2 linked regions of the Cupriavidus necator genome follow. The protein of the gene in region 1 interacts with the protein of each later gene in a pairwise test. Links are inferred from orthologs where the notes say so. Each region holds a gene or a part of one and is shown in the gene's direction. Other genes may lie near its edges. The genes, in order: pheT and secD.

Region 1 (6,118 bases):
ATAATGTCTACCGCATCGCCAAGCAGGCGGTCATGCGTGCTGGCCAGTACGCATACCGCGATCGCCGCAACAAGAAGCGCGTGTTCCGCGCCCTGTGGATTGCGCGTATCAATGCCGCGACGCGTGAGCATGGCATGACCTACAGCGTGTTCATGAACGGTCTGAAGAAGGCCTCGATTGAACTGGACCGCAAGGTGCTGTCGGACATGGCTATTCACGACAAGCCTGCCTTTGCCGCCATCGTCAACCAGGTGAAAGCCACCGTTGCCTGATGCCGGCTGCGGCAGCGCGTAAGCGCTGCCGGGCAAGCACCGACCGCAAGGTCGACCGCCGACTGCAAGGTCCGCTGAAACGGGGCTCCTCACCGAGCCCCGTTTTTATTTCGAATGCCGTTTCAGTTGCCGCTATCCGGTTGCCGAGACCGCATTCGAAACGAACACCGCACGTAGTGCCAACCCACGTCGGACCGGTGCGTACCGGCCCCGACGCCAAAAATCCCACGACCGCCGCCATGTCTCAGGATCTGGATCAAATTGTCGCCGATGCCCAGGCCGCCTTCGCTGCTGCCAACGACAACGCCACGCTGGAAAACGAAAAGGCCCGCTTCCTGGGCAAGACCGGCGCGCTGACCGAACTGCTCAAGGGCCTCGGCAAGCTCGACCCGGAAACCCGCAAGACGGAAGGCGCCCGCATCAACCAGATCAAGCAGCAGGTTGAAGCCGCACTGCAGGCACGCCGCCAGGCGCTGGCCGATGCGCTGATGAACGCGCGCCTGGCCGCCGAGGCCATCGACGTCACGCTGCCTGGCCGTGCGGTCAGCCGCGGCAGCCTGCACCCGGTGATGCGCACGTGGGAGCGCGTCGAGCAGATCTTCGGCTCGATCGGTTTCGATGTGGCCGACGGCCCCGAGATCGAGACCGACTGGATGAACTTCACCGCGCTGAACAATCCGGACAACCATCCGGCGCGTTCGATGCAGGACACGTTCTACGTGGATGGCCGCGACAGCGAAGACAAGCTGTTGCTGCTGCGCACGCATACCAGTCCGATGCAGGTCCGCTACGCCAAGATGCATGTCGAGAAGTACGCCGGCAAGGCGATGCCGCCGATCAAGGTGATCTGCCCGGGCCGTACCTACCGTGTCGACAGCGACGCCACGCACTCGCCGATGTTCAACCAGGTCGAAGGCCTGTGGATCGGCGAGGACGTCAGCTTTGCCGACCTGAAGGGCGTGTACACAGACTTCCTGCGCAAGTTCTTCGAGCGCGATGACATCCAGGTGCGCTTCCGCCCGTCGTACTTCCCGTTCACCGAGCCGTCGGCGGAGATCGACATGGCCTTCGGCAATGGCAAGTGGCTGGAGATCTCCGGTTCGGGCCAGGTGCATCCGAACGTGCTGCGCAACATGGGCCTCGATCCCGAGCGCTATATCGGTTTCGCGTTCGGCTCCGGCCTGGAGCGCCTGACCATGCTGCGCTATGGCATCAACGACCTGCGCCTGTTCTTCGAGGGCGACGTGCGCTTCCTGCGCCAGTTCGCCTGACGCGCCGCCGTCCCCTCGTCAACGACCACACAGAATACTTACCGGATCAGAAGCGCCATGCAATTCTCGGAATCCTGGCTTCGCACCTTCGCCAACCCTGAAAAGATCTCCACCGACGCGCTGTCGCACACGCTGACCATGGCCGGCCTGGAAGTGGAAGAAGTGGGCTCGGTCGCGCCGCCGTTCGACAGGGTGGTGGTCGCGCGCGTGCTGTCGACCGAGCGCCATCCCAATGCCGACCGCCTCAACGTGTGCCAGGTCGATGCCGGCACCGGCGAGACCCTGCAGATCGTCTGCGGCGCGCCCAACGTCAAGCCCGGCATTCTGGTGCCGTGCGCACTGGTCGGCGCCGTGCTGCCGCCGTCCGAGGATGGCGGCAAGCCGTTCGAGATCAAGATCGGCAAGCTGCGCGGCGTGGACAGCTACGGCATGCTGTGCTCGGCGCGCGAACTCAAGCTGTCGGAGGACCACGGTGGCCTGATGGTGCTGCCGGAAGACGCGCCGGTCGGCCAGGATATCCGCCAGTACCTCGACCTGGACGACCAGGTCTTTGTCATCAAGCTGACGCCGAACAAGGCCGACTGCCTGTCGATCCACGGCGTGGCGCGCGAAGTGTCGGCGCTGACCGGTGCCGCGCTGAACCTGCCGGAGATGAAGCCGGTGCCGGTGACGATCCAGGACAAGCTGCCGGTCAAGGTATCGGCGCCGGACCTGTGCGGCCGCTTCTCCGGTCGCGTGATCCGCGGCGTGAATGCGCGCGCGGCCACGCCGGCATGGATGGTGCAGCGCCTGGAGCGCTCGGGCCAGCGCAGTGTTTCCGCGCTGGTCGATATCTCGAACTACGTGATGCTGGAACTGGGCCGTCCGTCGCACGTGTTCGACCTGAGCAAGATCCACGGCGGCCTCGACGTGCGCTGGGGCCGCAAGGGCGAGCAGATCAAGCTGCTCAACGGCAATACCATCGAGGTCGACGAGCAGGTCGGCGTGATCGCCGATGACAAGGAGATCGAAAGCCTGGCCGGTATCATGGGCGGCGACAGCACCGCCGTGACGCTGGACACCACGGACATCTATCTCGAGGCCGCATTCTGGTGGCCCGCCGCGATCCAGGGCCGTGGCCGCCGCTACAACTTCTCGACCGATGCCGGACACCGCTTCGAGCGCGGCGTGGACTACGCCACCACGGTCGAGCATATCGAGCGCATCACCGCGCTGATCCTCGAGATCTGCGGCGGCCAGGCCGGCCCGGTGGACGACCACGTGGTCAACCTGCCGCAGCGCAAGCCGGTCAGCCTGCGCGTGGCGCGCGCCGAGCGCGTGCTGGGCATCGAGCTGTCGTCTGCAGCCATCGCCGATGTATTCCAGCGCCTGCAGCTGCCGTTCACACGCACCCAGGGCGCCGAGGGCGAGGTGTTTGAAGTCACGCCGCCGAGCTACCGCTTCGATATCGAGATCGAGGAAGACCTGATCGAGGAAGTGGCCCGCATCTATGGTTTCGAGCGCATCCCGGCACGTCCGCCGATCGCCGAGAGCGAGATGCGCCCGACCAACGAGGCCCGCCGCTCCAGCCACGTGGTGCGCCACGCCGTGGCCGCGCGCGATTACCAGGAAGTCATCAACTTCGCCTTCGTCGAAGAGAAGTGGGAGCGCGACTTCGCCGCCAACGACAACCCGATCCGCCTGCTGAACCCGATCGCCAGCCAGCTGGCGGTGATGCGCTCGACGCTGATCGGCGGCCTGGTCGACAAGGTGCGCTACAACCTGAACCGCAAGGCTGCGCGCGTGCGCCTGTTCGAGGTGGGCCGCGTGTTCCATCGCGACGCCAGCGTGAAGGATGGCGGCCTGACGGTGGCCGGCTACGATCAGCCGATGATGGCCGCGGGCATTGCCTATGGCCCGGCGTTCGAAGAGCAGTGGGGCATCCCCGCGCGCAACGTCGACTTCTTCGACATCAAGGGCGATGTCGAGGCACTGTTCCATCCGCGCGTGCCGCGCTTCGAGCCGGTGTCGCACCCGGCGCTGCACCCGGGCCGCGCCGCGCGCGTGCTGCTCGACGGCAAGGCCGTGGGCGTGGTCGGCGAGTTGCATCCGCGCTGGCTGCAGGAATACGAGCTGACGCATGCCCCGGTAGTGTTCGAACTGGCGCTTGACGCGCTGCGCGACACCGGCCTGCCGTTGTACACCGAGATCTCCAAGTTCCCGGCCGCCGTGCGCGACCTGGCCGTGGTCGTGAAGCAATCGGTGCGCGTGCAGGACCTGCTCGACGCCATGCGCGCGGCACTGGAAAAGCAGGGCTACGGCCGCTACTGCCAGAGCCTGGTGGTGTTCGACGAGTTCCGTCCCAAGGGCGCTTCCGCTGCCATTGGCGCGGACGAGAAAAGCCTTGCGTTCCGGGTGACCTTGCAAGATACTGGGTCGACCCTCCAGGACGAAACCGTCGACAGCGCAGTGCGCTGCATGGTCGACGCGCTGACAGAGGCCTTCCAGGCCCGGCTGCGCGGCTAAGCCATCGCCAGTACGCAACAAGTACGCGACGGACACACGATAAACAAGGGCGCCCGGGCTTGCCCCGGGCGGATCGCCAGACACACACTTGAGCGATCGACATGAATGATCGAGGCGCGAATTCCATGACCGCTGCAGCACTGGGTGAGATGAGCGACCGGCAGGCTTCCTCCCTTGACGACGCTATGCCGGATGCGCGCGCGACCGAAGTTCCCACGCTGACCAAGGCCGAACTCGCCGAGATGCTGTTCGACCAGGTGGGCCTGAACAAGCGCGAATCGAAGGACATGGTCGAGGCCTTCTTCGACGTCATCCGCGAAGCGCTGGAGCAGGGCGACAGCGTCAAGCTGTCCGGCTTCGGCAACTTCCAGTTGCGCGACAAGCCGCAGCGGCCCGGCCGCAATCCCAAGACCGGCGAAGTCATTCCAATCACCGCGCGCCGCGTGGTCACGTTCCACGCCAGCCAGAAACTCAAGGGCCTGGTGGAAGAACGCGCCGGCATCGTCGGCTGACGCGTCACCCGAACGGCGGATTGCTTCCCGAAGCCGGCATCGGTATGCTTCTGGGCGCGCACCTGGTGCGCGCCAACCGCATGGCCGGCATGGCCTGACGCTCGTCTACACACCACATGTCGGACAAATCCAGCGATCGCATCGCGTTGCCGCCGATTCCGGCCAAGCGCTACTTCACCATCGGTGAGGTGAGCGAGCTTTGCGCCGTCAAGCCGCACGTCCTGCGCTATTGGGAACAGGAGTTCACGCAACTCAAGCCCGTCAAGCGCCGCGGCAATCGCCGCTACTACCAGCACCATGAAGTCCTGCTGATCCGCCGCATCCGCGAACTGCTCTACGAACAGGGCTTCACCATCAACGGCGCGCGCAATCGCCTCGATGAAGGCCGTCATCACAGTGGGGCAGCGGCAGCGCCTGAGGCCGCAGAAGTTGGTGAAGAAAATGCGGCGGCATTGTCGGTCGACATCGGCGGCCTGCGCAATGAACTGGTCGAAGTGCAGCACCTGCTCGCGCAACTGCGGGAGATCGCGAAGCACGGATAATTTCGACGTCGGGAGCTAGTCATACGGGAAATGCTTCTGTTATAATCTTTTGCTTCGGGGCGTAGCGCAGCCTGGTAGCGTACCTGCATGGGGTGCAGGTGGTCGGAGGTTCAAATCCTCTCGCCCCGACCAGACAAAACCCGCTTGGTGAATAGCCAAGCGGGTTTTTTATTTTCTGCGTGGAAATGGCCGGCCGGTGCGGTAACGCTTTGATACAGCCGTCGCCGATGCCCGTTGCTATGCTCTGCCATCCTCCCGACCGATTCCCCACTTATGTTCCGAAAGCTCTGTGTGGCTACCCTTGCGCTCCTCTGGCTGACGGCCGCGGCTGCCGCACGCGCCGACGACCGCGGCTACCCGAGCGCATATCGTGGCGGTGAGTACAAAGAGAAATTCCGTAGCGGCCCTTGTGAAATCGAACGCGAACAGAAGCGCGATGGCGAATACAAGGAAGAGCGCAAATGCAAGGGCGGTCCGCGTGGCTATGAGCGGAAGCAGAAGTACCGCGACGGCCCTTGCCTGATCGAGCGCGAATGGAAGGACGACGGTGAATATGAAGAGAAGGTCGAATGCAAGCGTGGATAAGTGCATGACCTTTCGGCCCGCCATGCGCGGCGCTGGCTGTTACTGCGAAAAGCAGGCCCGCTTTCTACCTAACCTGTTGCAACGATAGCGATCGCTGCTGTCGTCCTTACTTTTCCTGTGGAGCTTGCGCCATATATGCGCAACGCACGCAAGCACTCGGACGCCTGGGAAGGGCAGGTCGCCGATTGCATCAGCAGCTTGGTTGACGCGGCCGGTGCTGGCTGACTCCGGCTAGCCTGCCAAGCTGCCCTATTGGACTGCATCCAATACTCAGGCATGGTGTGGCTCTGACATAGGCCAAAGGTCTTCTCGCTGGACCAGGGAATCGGCTTCGCTGTCGGTGAGACTGTCACTCACAAAGAACTCGCGGCGTTCGACGTTGTTTCCAATGGTACGTTCGAGGGTTACTCGACGATACGTTGCCTGACGCG
Region 2 (16,162 bases), 2.1 Mb from region 1 along the record:
GCGCATTCACCGGGATCTGGTTGTGGTTGATCCCCAGGCGGTAGCGCTGCGTGTCGCCGTACGAGAACAGCCGCCCCTGCAGCATCTTGTCGGGCGAGAAGCCGATGCCCGGCACGATATTGGCCGGATTCATCGCCACCTGCTCGACCTCGGCAAAGTAGTTGTCCGGGTTGCGGTTGAGCTCGAGCACGCCCACGTCGATCAGCGGGTAGTCCTTGTGCGGCCAGACCTTGGTCAGGTCGAACGGATTGATGTGGTACTTGGCCGCATCCGCCTCCGGCATGATCTGCACGCGCAGGTTCCAGCGCGGGAAATTGCCTGTCTCGATGTTCTCGAACAGGTCGCGCTGCGCGCTTTCGCGGTCCGTTGCCACGACCTTGGCCGCTTCTTCATTGGTCCAGTTGGCGATGCCCTGCTGCGACTTGAAGTGGAACTTGACCCAGAAGCGCTCGTTGTTCGCGTTGATGAACGAGTACGTGTGCGAGCCGAAGCCGTGGATCTGGCGGTAGTTCTGCGGCAGACCGCGGTCGCTCATCAGGATGGTGACCTGGTGCAGGGATTCCGGATGGCGCGACCAGAAGTCCCACACCGCGATCGGGTCGCGCAGGTTGGTGCGCGGATTGCGCTTCTGCGTGTGGATAAAGTCCGGGAACTTGAGCGGGTCGCGCACGAAGAACACCGGGGTATTGTTGCCGACCACGTCCCAGTTGCCTTCGTCGGTGTAGAACTTGATCGAGAAGCCGCGCACGTCGCGCTCGGCATCGGCCGCGCCGCGCTCGCCGGCCACGGTCGAGAAGCGGATGAACAGCGGCGTCTCCTTGCCGACCTGGGCAAAGACCGAAGCCTTGGTGTACCTGGTGATGTCGTGGGTGACCTTGAGCGTGCCATAAGCGCCCGAGCCCTTGGCATGCACGCGCCGCTCGGGGATGACCTCGCGGTCGAAGTGGGCCAGCTTTTCGAGGAACCAGACATCCTGCAGCAGCATCGGGCCGCGCGGACCGGCCGTCTGCGCGTTCTGGTTGTCGGCGACGGGTGCGCCGGCGGCAGTGGTAAGGGTGTCCTTCTTGCTCATCTTTTCCTCTTTGTGGGTAGGCTGAAAGGGAACGCCGCATCAGAGCGCGGCGGCATAGCAGGCAAGGCAATCGAGCAGGCAGCGCCCCACGCGGAGGGGAAACGGGCGCCCGTTGATTGTTGTCGGAGAGAACTGGGCGCTGGTGCTCATCATTGGTTCCTGTCTCAGGTCGATGCCATCTGCATCGACAGGAGTCAGCCTACCAACGATCTATCGAATTGAGAATTCAATTATTTATACCTATGTATTAGGTCAAATCTATCTGGGATTTCTGCAACTTATCGCAGCGGAAGGTGACCGCCCGAAGACAGGTCCCTGAAATACCCCGTTGCTGGGCCGGAAATGACAACGGCCGCAGCGGAATCTCCGGTGCGGCCGAGGGAAATGCCTGTACTGTGGGGGCAGGAAGATCAGGCCGCTTCGGCCAGCTCCTTGGCGTCCAGCTTGCGCACGCCGGCGAGCTCGCACGCGGCCACGGCGTTGGCCAGCGCTTCCATAGCCGGCAGCCGGGTGAAGCTCTTGCGCCAGGCCAGCACCACGCGCCGGTCGGGCACCGGATCGGCAAACGGCACATAGGACAGCATGTCGCCCTTGGCCTTCAGGTCGGGCACCGAGGTGCGCGGCAGCACGGTGATGCCGACCCCGCTGGCCACCATATGGCGAATGGTTTCCAGCGACGAGCCCTCGAAGGTCTTCTGGATGCCGTCGGCCGCCTGCGAGAAGCGCGACAGTTCCGGGCACACGCCCAGCACATGGTCGCGGAAGCAGTGGCCGCTGCCCAGCAGCAGCATGGTTTGCTGCTTCAGTTCATCGGGGTCGATGGAGCGCGCCTGCGCCAGCTGGTGGCCGCGCGGCACGGCGACGACAAAGGGTTCGTCGTAGAGCGGGCGCACCGTCAGGCCCGAATCCGCGAACGGCTCGGCCATCACCGCGCAGTCGATCTCACCCTGCTTGAGCAGCTCGATCAGCTTGTGGGTGTAGTTCTCCTGCAGCATCAGCGGCATCTGCGGCACGGTCTCGATCATCTGCTTGACCAGCGACGGCAGCAGGTACGGCCCGATGGTGTAGATCACGCCCACGCGCAGCGGACCCGCAAGCGGGTCCTTGCCCTGCTTGGCGATCTCGCGAATGGCCATGGTCTGTTCAAGCACGCGCTGGGCCTGCGCCACGATCTGCTCGCCGACCGACGTCACCGACACCTCGGAGGTGCCGCGCTCGAAAATCTGCACGTTGAGTTCGTCTTCCAGCTTCTTGATCGCGACCGACAGCGTCGGCTGCGACACAAAGCAGGCTTCGGCGGCCCGGCCGAAATGGCGCTCGCGCGCCACGGCGACGATGTACTTGAGTTCGGTGAGCGTCATGACTTATCAGTTTCCGGTAGGCGATAGATTTTACCTTCGATTGCCGCTTCTGTCAGAGCGCCAGCCCGAATAGCCCGCAGCGGACTGGCGGGTGCGCTGAATGGCGCACATCCCGTCGAAAAACCAGCCCGCGATCAAGCCTTGAGGTAGTGCTCGCGCCCACCCAGCCAGCGCGAAAGGTGCGCTTCCACCGCTTCCGGGTAGCGCGCCAGCATCAGTTCGGCCGCCTCCTGCGCGTATTCCACCAGCCACGCGTCGGTCTGCAGGTCGGCAAAGCGCAACATCGCTTCGCCGGACTGGCGCGCACCCAGGAACTCGCCCGGGCCGCGGATTTCCAGGTCGCGCCGGGCGATCTCGAAGCCGTCGGTGGTCTCGCGCATGGTCGCCAGGCGCTCGCGCGCGGTCGGCGACAGCGGCGCCTGGTACATCAGCAGGCAGACCGATTCGGCGCTGCCCCGCCCCACCCGCCCGCGCAGCTGGTGCAGCTGCGCCAGGCCGAAGCGCTCGGCGTGCTCGATCACCATCAGCGAGGCATTGGGCACGTCCACGCCCACTTCGATCACGGTGGTGGCCACCAGCACCTGCATGCGGTTGGCGCTGAAGTCGTCCATCACCGCGGCCTTCTCGGCCGGCGGCAGGCGCCCGTGCACCAGGCCCACGCGCAGGTCGGGCAGCGCGGCCACCAGCGTTTCATAGGTCTCCACCGCGGTCTGCAGCTGCAGCGCCTCGCTTTCCTCGATCAGCGGACACACCCAGTAGACCTGGCGGCCTTCGGCGGCGGCGTGATGGATGCGTCCGATCACTTCGTCGCGCCGCTCGTCGTTGACCAGGCGCGTGACGATGGGGGTGCGGCCCGGCGGCAATTCATCGATCACCGACACATCGAGGTCGGCGTAGTAAGTCATGGCGAGCGTGCGCGGGATCGGCGTGGCCGACATCATCAACTGGTGCGGCACGGTCTCGGCCGCGGTTGCCGCTGAATCGGGGGTATCGGCGGCACCGGCCTTGCCGCGCAGCGCCAGCCGCTGCGCCACGCCGAAGCGGTGCTGCTCGTCGACCACCGACAGCCCCAGTTTGGCAAAGCGCACGGTGTCCTGGATCAGCGCGTGGGTGCCGATCACCAGCTGCGCCTGGCCCGATTCCACGCGCGCCGCGGCCTCGCGCTTGTCGCGTGCCTTCTGGCTGCCGGCCAGCCACGCCACCGGCACGCCCAGCGGCTCCAGCCATGCGGACAGCTTGCGGTAGTGCTGCTCGGCCAGGATTTCGGTGGGCGCCATCAAAGCGGCCTGGTAGCCGGCATCGATCGCCTGGCAGGCCGCCAGCGCGGCGACGATGGTCTTGCCGCTGCCCACGTCGCCCTGCAGCAGCCGGTGCATCGGGTGCGGGCGCGTCATGTCGGCAGCGATTTCTTCCACCACGCGCTGCTGCGCCCCGGTCAGCCGGAACGGCAACGCAGCCAGGAAGCGCGTCAGCAGGCCGCCCTCGCGGCGCGGCATGGTCGGCGCGGTCTTTTCGCGCCGCGCCGCGTGCGCGCGCCGCAGCGAGATCTGCTGCGCCAGCAGCTCGTCGAACTTGATGCGCTGCCAGGCCGGGTGCGAGCGGTCGGCCAGCGCGGCCTCGCTCTCCTGCGGCGACGGCGCGTGCAGCAACCGCAGGCAGTCGGCCAGCGGGCGCAGGTGCAGGCGTGCCAGCGGCCCGTCCAACACCGCCCGCGGCAGCGTCTCGGGCATGGGCGTGCGCGACAGCGTGCCGCCGATGGCCTTGCGCAGATAGGCCTGCGGGATGCCGGCGGTGGACGGATACACCGGCGTCAGGCGGTCGGGCAGCGCTTCGCCGGGCACCACCGGGCGCACCGTCGGGTGGACCATCTCGGCGCCGAAGAAGCCGCCGCGCACCTCGCCGCGCACGCGCAGGCGCACGCCTTCGGCCATCTGCTTGGTCTGGTTGCCGTAGAAGTTCAGGAAGCGCAGCGTCAGCTCGCCGCTGTCGTCGGCGATCTTGACCACCAGCTGGCGGCGCGGCCGGAACGTGACTTCGTTGGAGATGACCTCGCCTTCCACCTGCGCCGGCAGCCCGAGCCCGGCGCGGTGGATCGCCTCGGCGATCGGCGCCAGCGTGGTCTCGTCCTCATAGCGCATCGGCAAGTGCAGCACCAGGTCGACGGGACGGCGCAGGCCGAGCTTGGCCAGGCGCGCGGCCGCGGAAGACGTGCCGGAGGCGGCGGCCTTGCCCCTGGCTTCGCCGGCCTTGCCGCGCGCGGGCGCCGCCGTTTCCTTGGCGGCGTCGGCGGGGTCGTGGATCGGTTCAGCGGCGGTTCCGGGCATCGGCGAAAAAGTTGGCAGCGGTCGCTCTCGTGCTGCGGGGTTGGCTGGCGCGGCGCCGGCGAATAGCCGGCATCAAGCCTGGCCCGGCGGCAAGCGCGCCCGTGGCCTTACAATATCGGATTCGCCGATTGTACCCATGCCGGCTGCCACCACGGGCAGCGGAGTGCCGTTTTGTGCCCCGCTCCGGCCTGCATGGGATCGCGCAGCCCGCCGCTCCCACGATGTTGACGCTTTCCGATTTCGATTTCCCGCTGCCGCCAGAACTGATTGCCCAGAGCGCGCTGCCCGACCGCAGCGCGAGCCGGCTGCTGGTGGTCGAACGGCTGGCCCCGGCCGACACCGCCGACGCGGTGCGCATGGTCGACCGCGCCTTCAGCGACATCGTCGACTACCTGCGTCCCGACGACTTGCTGGTCTTCAACGACACCCGCGTGATCAAGGCGCGCTTCTTCGGCCACAAGCCCAGCGGCGGCAAGATCGAGGTGCTGGTCGAGCGCGTGGTCGACAGCCACACCGTGCTGGCCCAGGTGCGCGCCTCCAAGACCCCGACCGAGGGCAGCATACTGCACCTGGCCGACGGCGCCTTCGCCGTCACCGTGGGCCCGCGTGTGGACCAGTTCTTCACGCTGCGCTTCCCCGAACCGGCGCTGGACCTGATCGAGCGCTACGGCCGCCTGCCGCTGCCGCCATATATCAGGCACGACCCGGACGCCTACGACGAGACCCGCTACCAGACCGTCTACGCGCGCAGCCCGGGCGCGGTGGCCGCACCCACTGCGGGCCTGCATTTCGACGATGCGCTGTTCGCGCGGCTCAATGCCGCCGGCGTGCGGCGCGCCTTCCTGACGCTGCACGTGGGCGCCGGCACCTTCCAGCCGGTGCGCACCGAGAACCTGGCCGAGCACAAGATGCACTCGGAGTGGTACGCCGTCTCCGCAGACCTGGCCCAGGCCGTGCGCGACACCCGCGCACGCGGCGGCCGCGTGATCGCGGTCGGCACCACCTCGCTGCGCGCGCTGGAATCGGCCGCGCAGGCCGACGGCACGCTCGCCGCCGGCAGCGGCGACACCGATATCTTCATCACCCCCGGCTACCGCTTCCGCCTGGTCGATGCCCTGATCACCAACTTCCACCTGCCCAAGTCGACGCTGCTGATGCTGGTGTCGGCACTGGCCGGCGTGGAAGCCATCCGCGCCGCCTACCGCCATGCGGTCGAGCAGCGCTACCGTTTCTTCAGCTACGGCGACGCCATGCTGCTGACCCGCCAGCCCGGCGCCTGAATCCAGAATCACAAGCCATGCTCAACTTCGAACTCATCACCACCGACGGCAACGCCCGCCGCGGCCGCGTCACGCTGAACCACGGCGTGGTCGAGACGCCGATCTTCATGCCGGTCGGCACCTACGGCTCGGTCAAGGCGATGTCGCCGCTGGAACTGAACGAGATTGGCGCGCACATCATCCTGGGCAATACCTTCCACCTGTGGCTGCGCCCCGGGTTGGACGTGGTCAACGCCCACGAGGGCCTGCACAAGTTTATCGGCTGGGACAAGCCGATCCTGACCGATTCCGGTGGCTTCCAGGTGTTTTCGCTCGGCGATCTGCGCAAGATCACTGAAGATGGCGTCACGTTCGCATCTCCGGTCAATGGCGACAAGCTTTTCCTGTCGCCCGAGATCTCGATGCAGATCCAGCGCACGCTGAACTCCGACATCGTGATGCAGTTCGATGAGTGCACGCCGTACGAGATCGACGGCCGCGCCGCCACGCACGAGGAAGCGGCCAAGTCGATGCGCATGAGCCTGCGCTGGGCCAAGCGCTCGCGCGACGAGTTCGAGCGCCTGGCCAACCCCAACGCGCTGTTCGGCATCGTCCAGGGAGGCATGTACGAAGACCTGCGCGACGAATCGCTGGCCGGCCTGTCCGAGCTGGACTTCCACGGCTTTGCCATCGGCGGGCTGTCGGTGGGCGAGCCCAAGGAAGACATGATGCGCGTGCTCGAGCACGTCGCGCCGCGCCTCCCGGCCCACAAGCCGCACTACCTGATGGGCGTGGGCACGCCCGAAGACCTGGTCGCCGGCGTCGCCGCCGGGGTGGACATGTTCGACTGCGTGATGCCCACCCGCAACGCACGCAACGGCTGGCTCTTCACCCGCTTCGGCGACGTCAAGATCAAGAACGCGGCGCACCGCAACGATCCGCGCCCGCTCGATGAAAGCTGCGCCTGCTACACCTGCCGCAACTTCTCGCGCGCCTACCTGCACCACCTGCACCGCGTAGGCGAGATCCTGGGCGCGCGCCTCAATACCATCCACAACCTGCACTACTACCTGCAACTGATGCGCGAGATGCGCGAAGCCATCGAGCACCACCGCTTTGCCGACTTCCGGCGCCAGTTCGCCGCTGACCGCGCCCGCGGCACGCAGTGACAATGCCCGCTGGCGCGAACTTTTGCGCTGCCGGCGGTCGAATAGCCGGGTCATCCGGGGGCGAGCCGCGATCCGGAGCGCCCGGCCTTGCCGCCCCTGCCGCAAGTTGTCCCGGGCGCACCCGAACAAACCCGTATTCCGCCCTAGAATGCCAAGGGTGGGCGGAATGCGAATGGTAGAATGATCGATTATTTGACTAATTTTGTGACGGAGAATCAACGTGCTGATTTCTAACGCATTTGCCCAGACCACCGGTACCGGCGGCGCGGCTGGCGGCCTGATGAGCTTCCTGCCCATCATCCTGATGTTTGGCGTGCTGTGGTTCATCATGATCCGCCCGCAGATGAAGCGTCAGAAGGAAGCCAAGGCAATGCTCGAAGCGCTGGCCAAGAACGACGAAGTCGTGACCGCCGGCGGCATCCTGGGCAAGGTGACCAAGGTCACCGACCAGTACGTCAGCCTGGAAATCGCCGAAGGCACGGAAATCACCGTGCAGAAGAACGCCGTGACGACGGTGCTGCCGAAGGGCTCGCTGAAGGCGCTCTGATCCACCGATCGCGCGCGCGACTCCCGCCTTTGTCTTTTCCGGCATGCCCGTTCGCGCATGCCCCGGCAGCCGCCTGATCCAGCCCGACGAAGCCCCCGTGGCTTCGATCCGTGGTTGCCAGGCGGCTGTTTGCCAAACCGGTTCGGCCCCGCCGACGTGGTGCGCCACGCCAGCGCCGGCCCCGCCAACCGCTGAATGACTGGCCAGAGATGAATCGTTATCCGCTTTGGAAATACCTCGTGATCCTGGTGGCCCTGGCCATCGGCATCATCTATACCTTGCCGAATTTCTTCGGCGAGGCGCCTGCGGTGCAGGTGTCCTCGGGCAAGGCCACGGTCAAGGTCGACCTGTCGATGCAGAAGCAGGTCGAAGAGATCCTGGCACAGAACCAGCTGCAGCCTGACGGCGTCTTCTTTGATATTTCCGGCCAGTCCGGCTCGGTCAAGGCGCGCTTCCGCACCACCGACGAGCAGCTCAAGGCCAAGGACATCCTGTCGCGCACGCTCAACCCCGACGCGGCCGACCCCACCTATGTGGTCGCGCTGAACCTGCTGTCGGGCTCGCCGCGCTGGCTGACCGCCATGCACGCGCTGCCGATGTACCTGGGCCTGGACTTGCGCGGCGGCGTGCACTTCCTGCTGCAGGTCGACATGAAGGGCGCGGTCGACAAGAAGCTCGACAGCCTGGGCGGCGACGCGCGCACCCTGCTGCGCGACAAGAGCATCCGCCACGGCGGCATCGACCGCGATGGCGAGCGCCTGACGGTGCGCTTCAACAACGCCGACGACGCCAACCGCGCGCGTCCGCTGCTGGCCGACAACCTGCGCGAAGTCGCCTTCGCCATGGACGGCAACAATATCGTCGGCACCTTCACCGAAGCCGCCCGCAAGGCCGTGCAGGATGCCGCGGTCAAGCAGAACATCACCACGCTGCACAACCGCGTCAACGAGCTTGGCGTGGCCGAGCCGGTGATCCAGCAGCAAGGCGCCGACCGCATCGTGGTGCAGCTGCCCGGCGTGCAGGACACCGCCAAGGCCAAGGACATCATCGGCCGCACCGCCACGCTCGAAGCCCGCCTGGTCGACAACGACGCGCCGCGCAGCCCGCGCCCGGGCGACCCGATCCCGTTCGGCAGCGAGCTCTTCACGCAAGGCAACGGCGCCCCGGTGGTGCTGAAGAAGCAGGTCATCTTCACCGGCGACCGCATTGAAAGCGCCTCGGCCGGCTTCGACCAGAACCAGCAGCCTTCGGTCAACATCAAGCTCGACGCCCAGGGCGGACGCGTGCTGCGCGACGTCTCGCGCGAGAACCTGAAGAAGCCGATGGCGATCGTGCTGTTCGAAAAGGGCAAGGGCGAAGTGCTGACGGTGGCGACGATCCAGTCCGAACTGGGCTCCAGCTTCCAGATCACCGGCTCCTACTCCACCGAAGCCGCCAACGACCTGGCGCTGCTGCTGCGCGCCGGCTCGCTGGCCGCGCCGATGGAGATCATCGAAGAGCGCACCATCGGCCCGTCGCTGGGCGCGGACAACATCCGGAAGGGTTTTGACTCGGTCGCCTACGGCTTTGCCGCCATCGGCGTGTTCATGATCCTGTACTACATGCTGTTCGGCGTGTTCTCGGTGGTGGCGCTGGGCGTGAACCTGCTGCTGCTGATCGCGGTGCTGTCGATGCTGCAGGCCACGCTGACGCTGCCGGGCATTGCCGCCATCGCGCTGGTGCTGGGCATGGCCATCGACGCCAACGTGCTGATCAACGAGCGCATCCGCGAGGAACTGCGCGCGGGCGCGTCGCCGCAGATGGCGATCGCGGTCGGCTTCGACCGCGCCTGGGCCACCATTCTGGACTCCAACGTGACCACGCTGATCGCCGGCCTGGCACTGCTGGCCTTTGGTTCGGGCCCGGTGCGCGGCTTTGCCGTGGTGCACTGCCTGGGCATCCTGACCTCGATGTTCTCGGCGGTGTTCTTCAACCGCGGCCTGGTCAACCTCTGGTACGGCCGCAAGAAGAAGCTGCAGAGCGTGGCCATCGGCCAGATCTGGAAGCCGGGCAACACCACCGACACGCCGGTCGCCAAGTAAGGCGAGCAGCAACAACTAGCAGTACAGAACAGGATTCAACATGGAATTCTTCCGCATCCGGCGCGACATTCCGTTCATGAAGCACGCGTTGGTCTTCAACGTGATTTCCTTCCTGACGTTTGCCGCAGCCGTGTTCTTCCTCTGGCACAAGGGCCTGCACCTGTCGATCGAATTCACCGGCGGCACGGTGATGGAAGTCAGCTACCAGCAGACCGCCGACCTGGAAAAGATCCGCGGCCAGGTGGGCAAGCTGGGCTATACCGACGTGCAGGTGCAGAATTTCGGCACCTCGCGCGACGTGATGATCCGCCTGCCGCTGCAGAAGGGCGCGGACGGCAAGCCCGTCACCTCGGCCCAGCAGAGCGAGCAGGTGATGGCCTCGCTGCAGGCGGCCTCGCCTGACGTGAAGCTGCAACGGGTGGAGTTCGTCGGCCCGCAGGTGGGCAAGGAACTGGCCACCGACGGCCTGCTCGCGCTGCTGTGCGTGGTGGCCGGCATCGTGATCTACCTGTCGTTCCGCTTCGAATGGAAGTTCGCGGTGGCGGGCATCATCGCCAACCTGCACGACGTGGTCATCATCCTGGGCTTCTTCGCCTACTTCCAGTGGGAATTCTCGCTGTCGGTGCTGGCGGCGATCCTGGCGGTGCTGGGCTATTCGGTCAACGAATCGGTGGTGATCTTCGACCGGATCCGCGAGAACTTCCGCAAGTTCCGCAAGATGAGCACCCACGAGATCATCGACAACGCGATCACCAGCACCATCTCGCGCACCATCATCACCCACGGCTCGACCCAGATGATGGTGCTGTCGATGTTCTTCTTCGGTGGCCCCACGCTGCACTACTTTGCCCTGGCACTGACGGTCGGCATCTTGTTCGGCATCTACTCGTCGGTGTTCGTGGCCGCGGCGCTGGCGATGTGGCTGGGCGTCAAGCGCGAGGATCTGGTCAAGGGCGAGAAGAAGTCCGACTCGACCGACCGCAACGACCCCAACTACGGCGCGCAGGCCTGACGGCTTGCCGCCCACGAAAACAAAGGCGCCCCGGGCGCCTTTGTTTTTTTCCGCGGCCGGCCGGTGTTATGCCTGGCCTGACCAGCGTGAGCGCGCTCCCGCGGGCGGGGCCGGCATCAGCGGCTCGCGGTCCTGTCCCGGCTCGGGCTCGGGGATGGGGCGGCCGGAATCGCGCCATTCCACGGCGGCGGCAAGACCGTAGCGCTCGGCATACTCCTTGAACCAGATCCCTTCGGGCGAATGTCGCGTGATGCCGCGGCGCGGGCCCGCGCCGGCGTTGCGTCGCCGGCGGGCTTTGCCGGGGGCGGGACATCGCCGGTGGCCGCGCGCACGTATTGCTGCAACTGGAGCAGGGACTCGCCCAGCACCGCGGCGTAAAGGACTTCGATGTTCTCGAAATACAGATAGAGGGTCGCCGGGGCGATGCCGGCCGCCAACGCGATCCGCCTGGCGGACGCTGCCTCGAGTCCCGCGGAAACCAGGATGGTTCGAGCCGCCTCGACAATCGCTGCGCGCTGCGTATCGACGTTCTGCGCGGAGCGCGCGGGCCGCCCCCTGCGCCTGGCGGCTACGGCAGCGGCCGCACCGATCGTCTTGCTTGCCATGTCAGCCTGCACCTCACCGGCTACAGCCCGGCTCCATGTCAACGTTGCTCGGCAAAGCGCTCGATCCACGCCGCCAGCCGGTCGGCCGCGAAGAACTCGGTACGCTGGCCGGCACGGCACAGGATGGCGTCGCCATCGCGCGCAAACTGCAGCGCACCGCCGGCCTCGTCCAGCCACAGCAGGCTGGCCAGCCACGCCGCATGCGCGGCAGACACCGGCGCGCCCACCGGCTGCACCAGGTACTCGGCCAACGTGGCCGGCGCGGTCCAGACCACGGTATCGCCATCGCGGCGCACCACCTCGCTGCCCAGCGCGTCGGCGATTACCGCGACGGCATCGGCCGCCCCCTTGCCCGCGTTGGCGCTGCGCAGGCCCGCCAGGCGCGTGCCGACGGCATGGCCGAAGCTGCCGCTGCGCTCGGCCTCGGCCCGCACCAGGTCGGCGTAGTCCATGCGCTGCCAGTCCGGCTCGACGCTGCCCGCGCCGGCCAGGTCGACCGCCGCGAGGTAGGTCTCCACCGGCTGGAAACGGCCCGGCCCGATCAGGCTGGCGCACAGCGCATGCACCATGCCGATGCGCGAGGCCACGGTCTGGGTCTGCAGCACGGACAGCTTCTCGCGCAGCAGCTGGTCGCGTTCCTTGCGCAGGCCGGCCAGTTCCAGCGCCTGCTTCAGCTCCATGCGCAGCGCGGTGATGTCCCACGGCTTCTTGATGTAGCGGTGGATCTGCCCCTGGTTGACCGCCTCGACGGTCTGGTCGAGCTCCGAATACGCGGTGGTCAGGATGCGCACGATATGCGGGTAGCGCTCGCGCGCGTAGCGCAGCAGTTCGTTGCCATACTCGCCCGGCATGCGCTGGTCCGACACCAGCACCGCAAGGCTGTCTGCGTGGGCGTCGAGCAAGGCCTTGCCCTCTTCAACGGAGCCGCCGGTGGCCACCGGTGCCAGCGCCCCGATGGCACGCTGGAAATACTTGACTGCAGTCGCTTCGTCATCGACGAACAGAATCGCCGGGGGTGGTGCCTGCGTGGCATTCGGTTCGGTCATCGGTCACTCCTATGCTTTCGACTCTTGAAACTTGGAAAGTCCAGCGTCACCGTCGTGCCGGCACCGGATGCGGATTCGATCCGGATGCCGCCGCCAAACGACTGCATGACGCGGTTGCAGAAAATCATGCCCAGGCCGCTGCCGCCGGCACTGGCGTGGGTGGTGACAGGGTCGACCAGCAACCGCTCCATCACTTCCGGCGCAATCCCCGGCCCGTTGTCGCAGATGCGGATTTCCGGGCGCGGCTGCGCCACCACCACAAAGCGCAACGCCGGCGTGCCGACACTGCCCAGCGCCCGCAGCGCGTTGCTCATCACCGAGGAGAGCACCAGCGCCACGCAGTTGGGCAGCGTCTGCACCGGGAAATCGCCGTGCATCTCCACCTGCACCCAGCTGCGCTGGTCGCCTGCGAACGGGTAGCTGTCCAGCAGCGAAGTGACCAGCGAGCCGGCGCTGACCTCGGCGCCGGCATCGGGCCGCGCCGGCGTGCTGCCGGCACTGTTGCGCACCGACTGCAGGAACGACGACAGCACCGCCAGGCAATACTGGGCGTTGTCGTACATGGCGCTGGCCGCCTGGCCGATCTCGGCCTGGCGCTGCGCACTGTACTCGCCGGCGACACGTCCGCGGATGCCGTGGGCAAAGTTGGCGATGGCAGCCAGCGGGGTATTCAGCTCATGCGCCAGGAAGGCCAGGGTCTCGTCGATCGCCATCAGCCGGTGCTGGCGCAGGGTGCGCTCGCGGTGGCGCTCGCGGTGGCGCTCGGCGGCGCCTGCCAGCACCTCGCGCAGGTCGGCCACGCTCAGCGGCTTTTCCAGGATGCGGAAGACTTCGCCGCTGTTGACCGTTTCCAGCAGCACATCCTTGTCGGCATAGGCGGTGACCAGGATGCGCACGATCTGCGGGTATTCCTGCGCCACCTGGCGCAGCAGCTGGCCGCCGTCGCGCCCGGGCATGCGGAAGTCGGTCACCAGCACCGCCACGCGGGCGGGGTCCGCGCGCAGCACCGCCAGGGCCTCGTCGGCGCTGTCTGCCACCAGCACCTCATAGTCGCTGCCGGCGGCCCGGGCGAAATACTTGCGCGCCATCTCCTCGTCGTCGACATAGAGGACGGCAAGCCGTGCCTGCTTCGCTTCGCTCATGGCTGGTTACTCCGCACGCGGCAGGTCGAAGCTGAACGCGGTCCACTGGCCCAGTTCGCTCTCGGCATACAGCTGCCCGCCGTGGCGTTCCACCACCGCGTAGCTGATCGACAGGCCCAGGCCAAGCCCCTGCCCCACCTCGCGCGTGGTGAAGAACGGCTCGAACACGCGCGCCAGGTTTTCCTGGGGGATGCCAGGGCCGTTGTCGCGCACCATGACGTGCAGGCGGTGGTTGTCCCAGCGGGCCGTGGTATGGATCGCGGGCGCGGCCGTGCCCGCCTTGCGCATGGCCAGCGCGGCATTCGAGAACAGGTTGATCAGCACGCCGATGATGGCCGCCTCGTCGCCCAGCACCAGGGTGTCGGCAGGCAGTTCGCGGCTGAGGCTGACCCCGCGCAGCTCATGCGCGGTCAGGCGGATCGACGAATCGAGCGCCTTCTCGAACAGGAACGGCGTGCCTTCCACCTCGGCGCCCGGCTTGCGGTAGGCAAAGGTCTTGAGGTCGGAGACGATATGCTGGATGCGCTGCATCCCCTGCTTGGCGTCGACCAGGCACTCTTCCAGCGAAGGGTTCTCCTTGGCCTGTGGCTCTTCCATCGCCACTTCGATCGCCATCAGGCAGAAGTTGACCGGGTTGTTCACCTCGTGCAGCAGCCCCGCCGCCAGCGTACCGATGGCGGCCATCTTCTCCTGCTGCAGCATCTGGCCCTTGATGTCGGCCAGCCGGCGGTTGATGTCGGCAAGCTCGTCGTTCTTGTGCGCCAGCTCTTCCTTGAGCCGTATCAGGTGGAAGTGGCCGCGCTCGTTCATGAACGTGTAGACCGCGCTGGCCACGATCGAGAACATGATGAACAGCGAATTGACGGTGAAGTGCGCGCGCTGCGCCAGGCCATCGGGGTGGATCAGGCAGGCGCCGAGGTAGAGCAGGTAAGTGACCACGCCAAAGCCGATGGTCTGCCACAGGCCCATGGGCATGGCGATGCCGACCGCGAAGATGACCAGGTTCAGCCCGGCATAGTAGATGGACGAGGCGCCGTCGGTGGTGGCGATCATCCATGTGATCATCATCTGCGGCAGCAGCAGCAGCCAGGCCAGCGTGAGCGGCTGCACGAAGCGCCGGCCGGCCTGGTTGGCCAGCAGCAGGAAGATCAGCCCGATCAGGACCGAGACCACCAGGCGGGCGACAAAGAACTGCAGCTGGTGGCTGGGATAGATCCCGTAGTCGAGCCCGACGCCGGCCATCACCAGCACGATGGCCGTCAGCGCGCCGGCCCGGCTCGAGACCAGGCGAAACTCGCGCAGGTCAGCCTCGTACGGGGAATACCTGCTCGCAGTCCGTTTCAGCATGGTGGTCAGGCCTTGGCCGGATCAGTCACGATCGCTTCCACAAACACGTTGACGCCGGTCGGGTCGACGTAGGTGCGGCCGTCGCGCGTATTGGCCGGCAGCAAAGACTGCATGCCGGCCTCATCGCGGTAGATCAGGTACCACTCCAGCATATGTTCCATGCTGTACCGTTCCGGGTTGTCGACGTGGACGTTGGTGGCCAGGATGCGCCCCTCGGGATGGGTGCGCGTGGAGAAATAGCTCAGCAGGCGCGCGCAGACGCGGTCGGACAGGTAGTCGAACAGGCCGGCGCAGTAGACCCCGTCGAACTCGCGCAGCGACGGATCGTGGTCGATCCGGCGCTTGAGCAGTTCATGCACCGAGTGGTGGACATATTCCACCTCGACCTTCGCATTGGCCTTGCGGCAGCTCTCTTCGATGCGCCCGCGCGCGTAGTCCAGCGTTTCCTGGCTGAAGTCGAGCAGCTGGAACGACAGCCAGTGCGGCTCGGGGTATTCGGTAATGAAGCGGTTGATCTCGACCGCCGGGCCACAGCCCACGTTGAGCAGCCGGAACGGCTTGCCCGCGGCCCGGGCCTGCTCGGCCATGCGCACCAGGAAATCGACCAGCAGGTTGATGCGGTTGCGGTGGGCAGCGGCCACGGACGACTGCAGGAAGGTTGCGTTGACGATCTGGAAGTAGGTGCTGGGGCCCTGGCGCGGATCCGACAGGATCTGGTTGACCATTTCGTAGTCGCCGGCATAGCCGAGCGGCTTGGTATAGGTCCGGAACACGAACGGTGAGCGCAGCAGCAAGGGATGCAGCGCCGCCTGCGTGAAGGTGCGGTGCATCACGGTGTCTTCTTCCGGCACGTGCGCGGCTTCGCCGTCGAGCCGCGCGGAATATTCGCGGATCTTCAGTGCGATCGGGGTGGCCAGCTCCTCGAACACGTCCATGCGCAGCGTATCGCCTTCCTTGGGCAGCGTGCTGGTCATGTCGACCTGCTCCACCCAGCGCGACACCTCGGACAGGAACGCGCGCATTTCATTGACCACGATCTGGTAGTCGGGCCGGATATTGAAGCGCTCATTCCAGTCCTGCACGAACCGCTGCGACTCGCGCGCGACCGACTTGGGCTCGTTGTCCAGGTTGCTCAGCTCCAGCCACTCGTCGATCAGCGTCAGCGACACCACCGCGGTCAGGCCGGTGTTCACCAGG

Evidence for each region.
Region 2: the proteins of pheT (region 1) and secD interact in binary tests that used the Escherichia coli proteins (3 or more experiments, as listed by UniProt). The link is inferred for Cupriavidus necator from one-to-one orthologs.

What each region holds. Positions count from the first base shown.
Region 1 is NZ_CP066018.1:53,790-59,907, reverse strand. What follows is about bases 1,224-4,324. They hold pheT (phenylalanine--tRNA ligase subunit beta), read left to right. Parts: upstream 1,224-1,600; coding sequence 1,601-4,048; downstream 4,049-4,324. Other genes in these bases: I6H87_RS00275 (integration host factor subunit alpha), read left to right, coding at 4,150-4,324; pheS (phenylalanine--tRNA ligase subunit alpha), read left to right, coding at 1,224-1,543. Also shown: rplT (50S ribosomal protein L20), read left to right, coding at 1-272; more of pheS, read left to right, coding at 512-1,223; more of I6H87_RS00275, read left to right, coding at 4,325-4,560; I6H87_RS00270 (MerR family transcriptional regulator), read left to right, coding at 4,677-5,102; I6H87_RS00260 (hypothetical protein), read left to right, coding at 5,376-5,687.
Region 2 is NZ_CP066018.1:2,186,100-2,202,261, reverse strand. Bases 7,460-10,377 are described here. They hold secD (protein translocase subunit SecD), read left to right. Parts: upstream 7,460-7,941; coding sequence 7,942-9,813; downstream 9,814-10,377. Other genes in these bases: secF (protein translocase subunit SecF), read left to right, coding at 9,854-10,377; yajC (preprotein translocase subunit YajC), read left to right, coding at 7,460-7,732. In the rest of the region: I6H87_RS10290 (catalase), read right to left, coding at 1-1,072; I6H87_RS10285 (LysR substrate-binding domain-containing protein), read right to left, coding at 1,483-2,433; ATP-dependent DNA helicase RecG, read right to left, coding at 2,568-4,757; tRNA preQ1(34) S-adenosylmethionine ribosyltransferase-isomerase QueA, read left to right, coding at 4,979-6,037; tRNA guanosine(34) transglycosylase Tgt, read left to right, coding at 6,055-7,185; more of yajC, read left to right, coding at 7,406-7,459; more of secF, read left to right, coding at 10,378-10,825; I6H87_RS10250 (TetR/AcrR family transcriptional regulator), read right to left, coding at 10,942-11,430; I6H87_RS10245 (response regulator), read right to left, coding at 11,469-12,476; I6H87_RS10240 (hybrid sensor histidine kinase/response regulator), read right to left, coding at 12,473-13,618; I6H87_RS10235 (sensor histidine kinase), read right to left, coding at 13,625-14,965; I6H87_RS10230 (class I SAM-dependent methyltransferase), read right to left, coding at 14,971-16,162. UniProt on the Escherichia coli protein: Part of the Sec protein translocase complex. Interacts with the SecYEG preprotein conducting channel. SecDF uses the proton motive force (PMF) to complete protein translocation after the ATP-dependent function of SecA.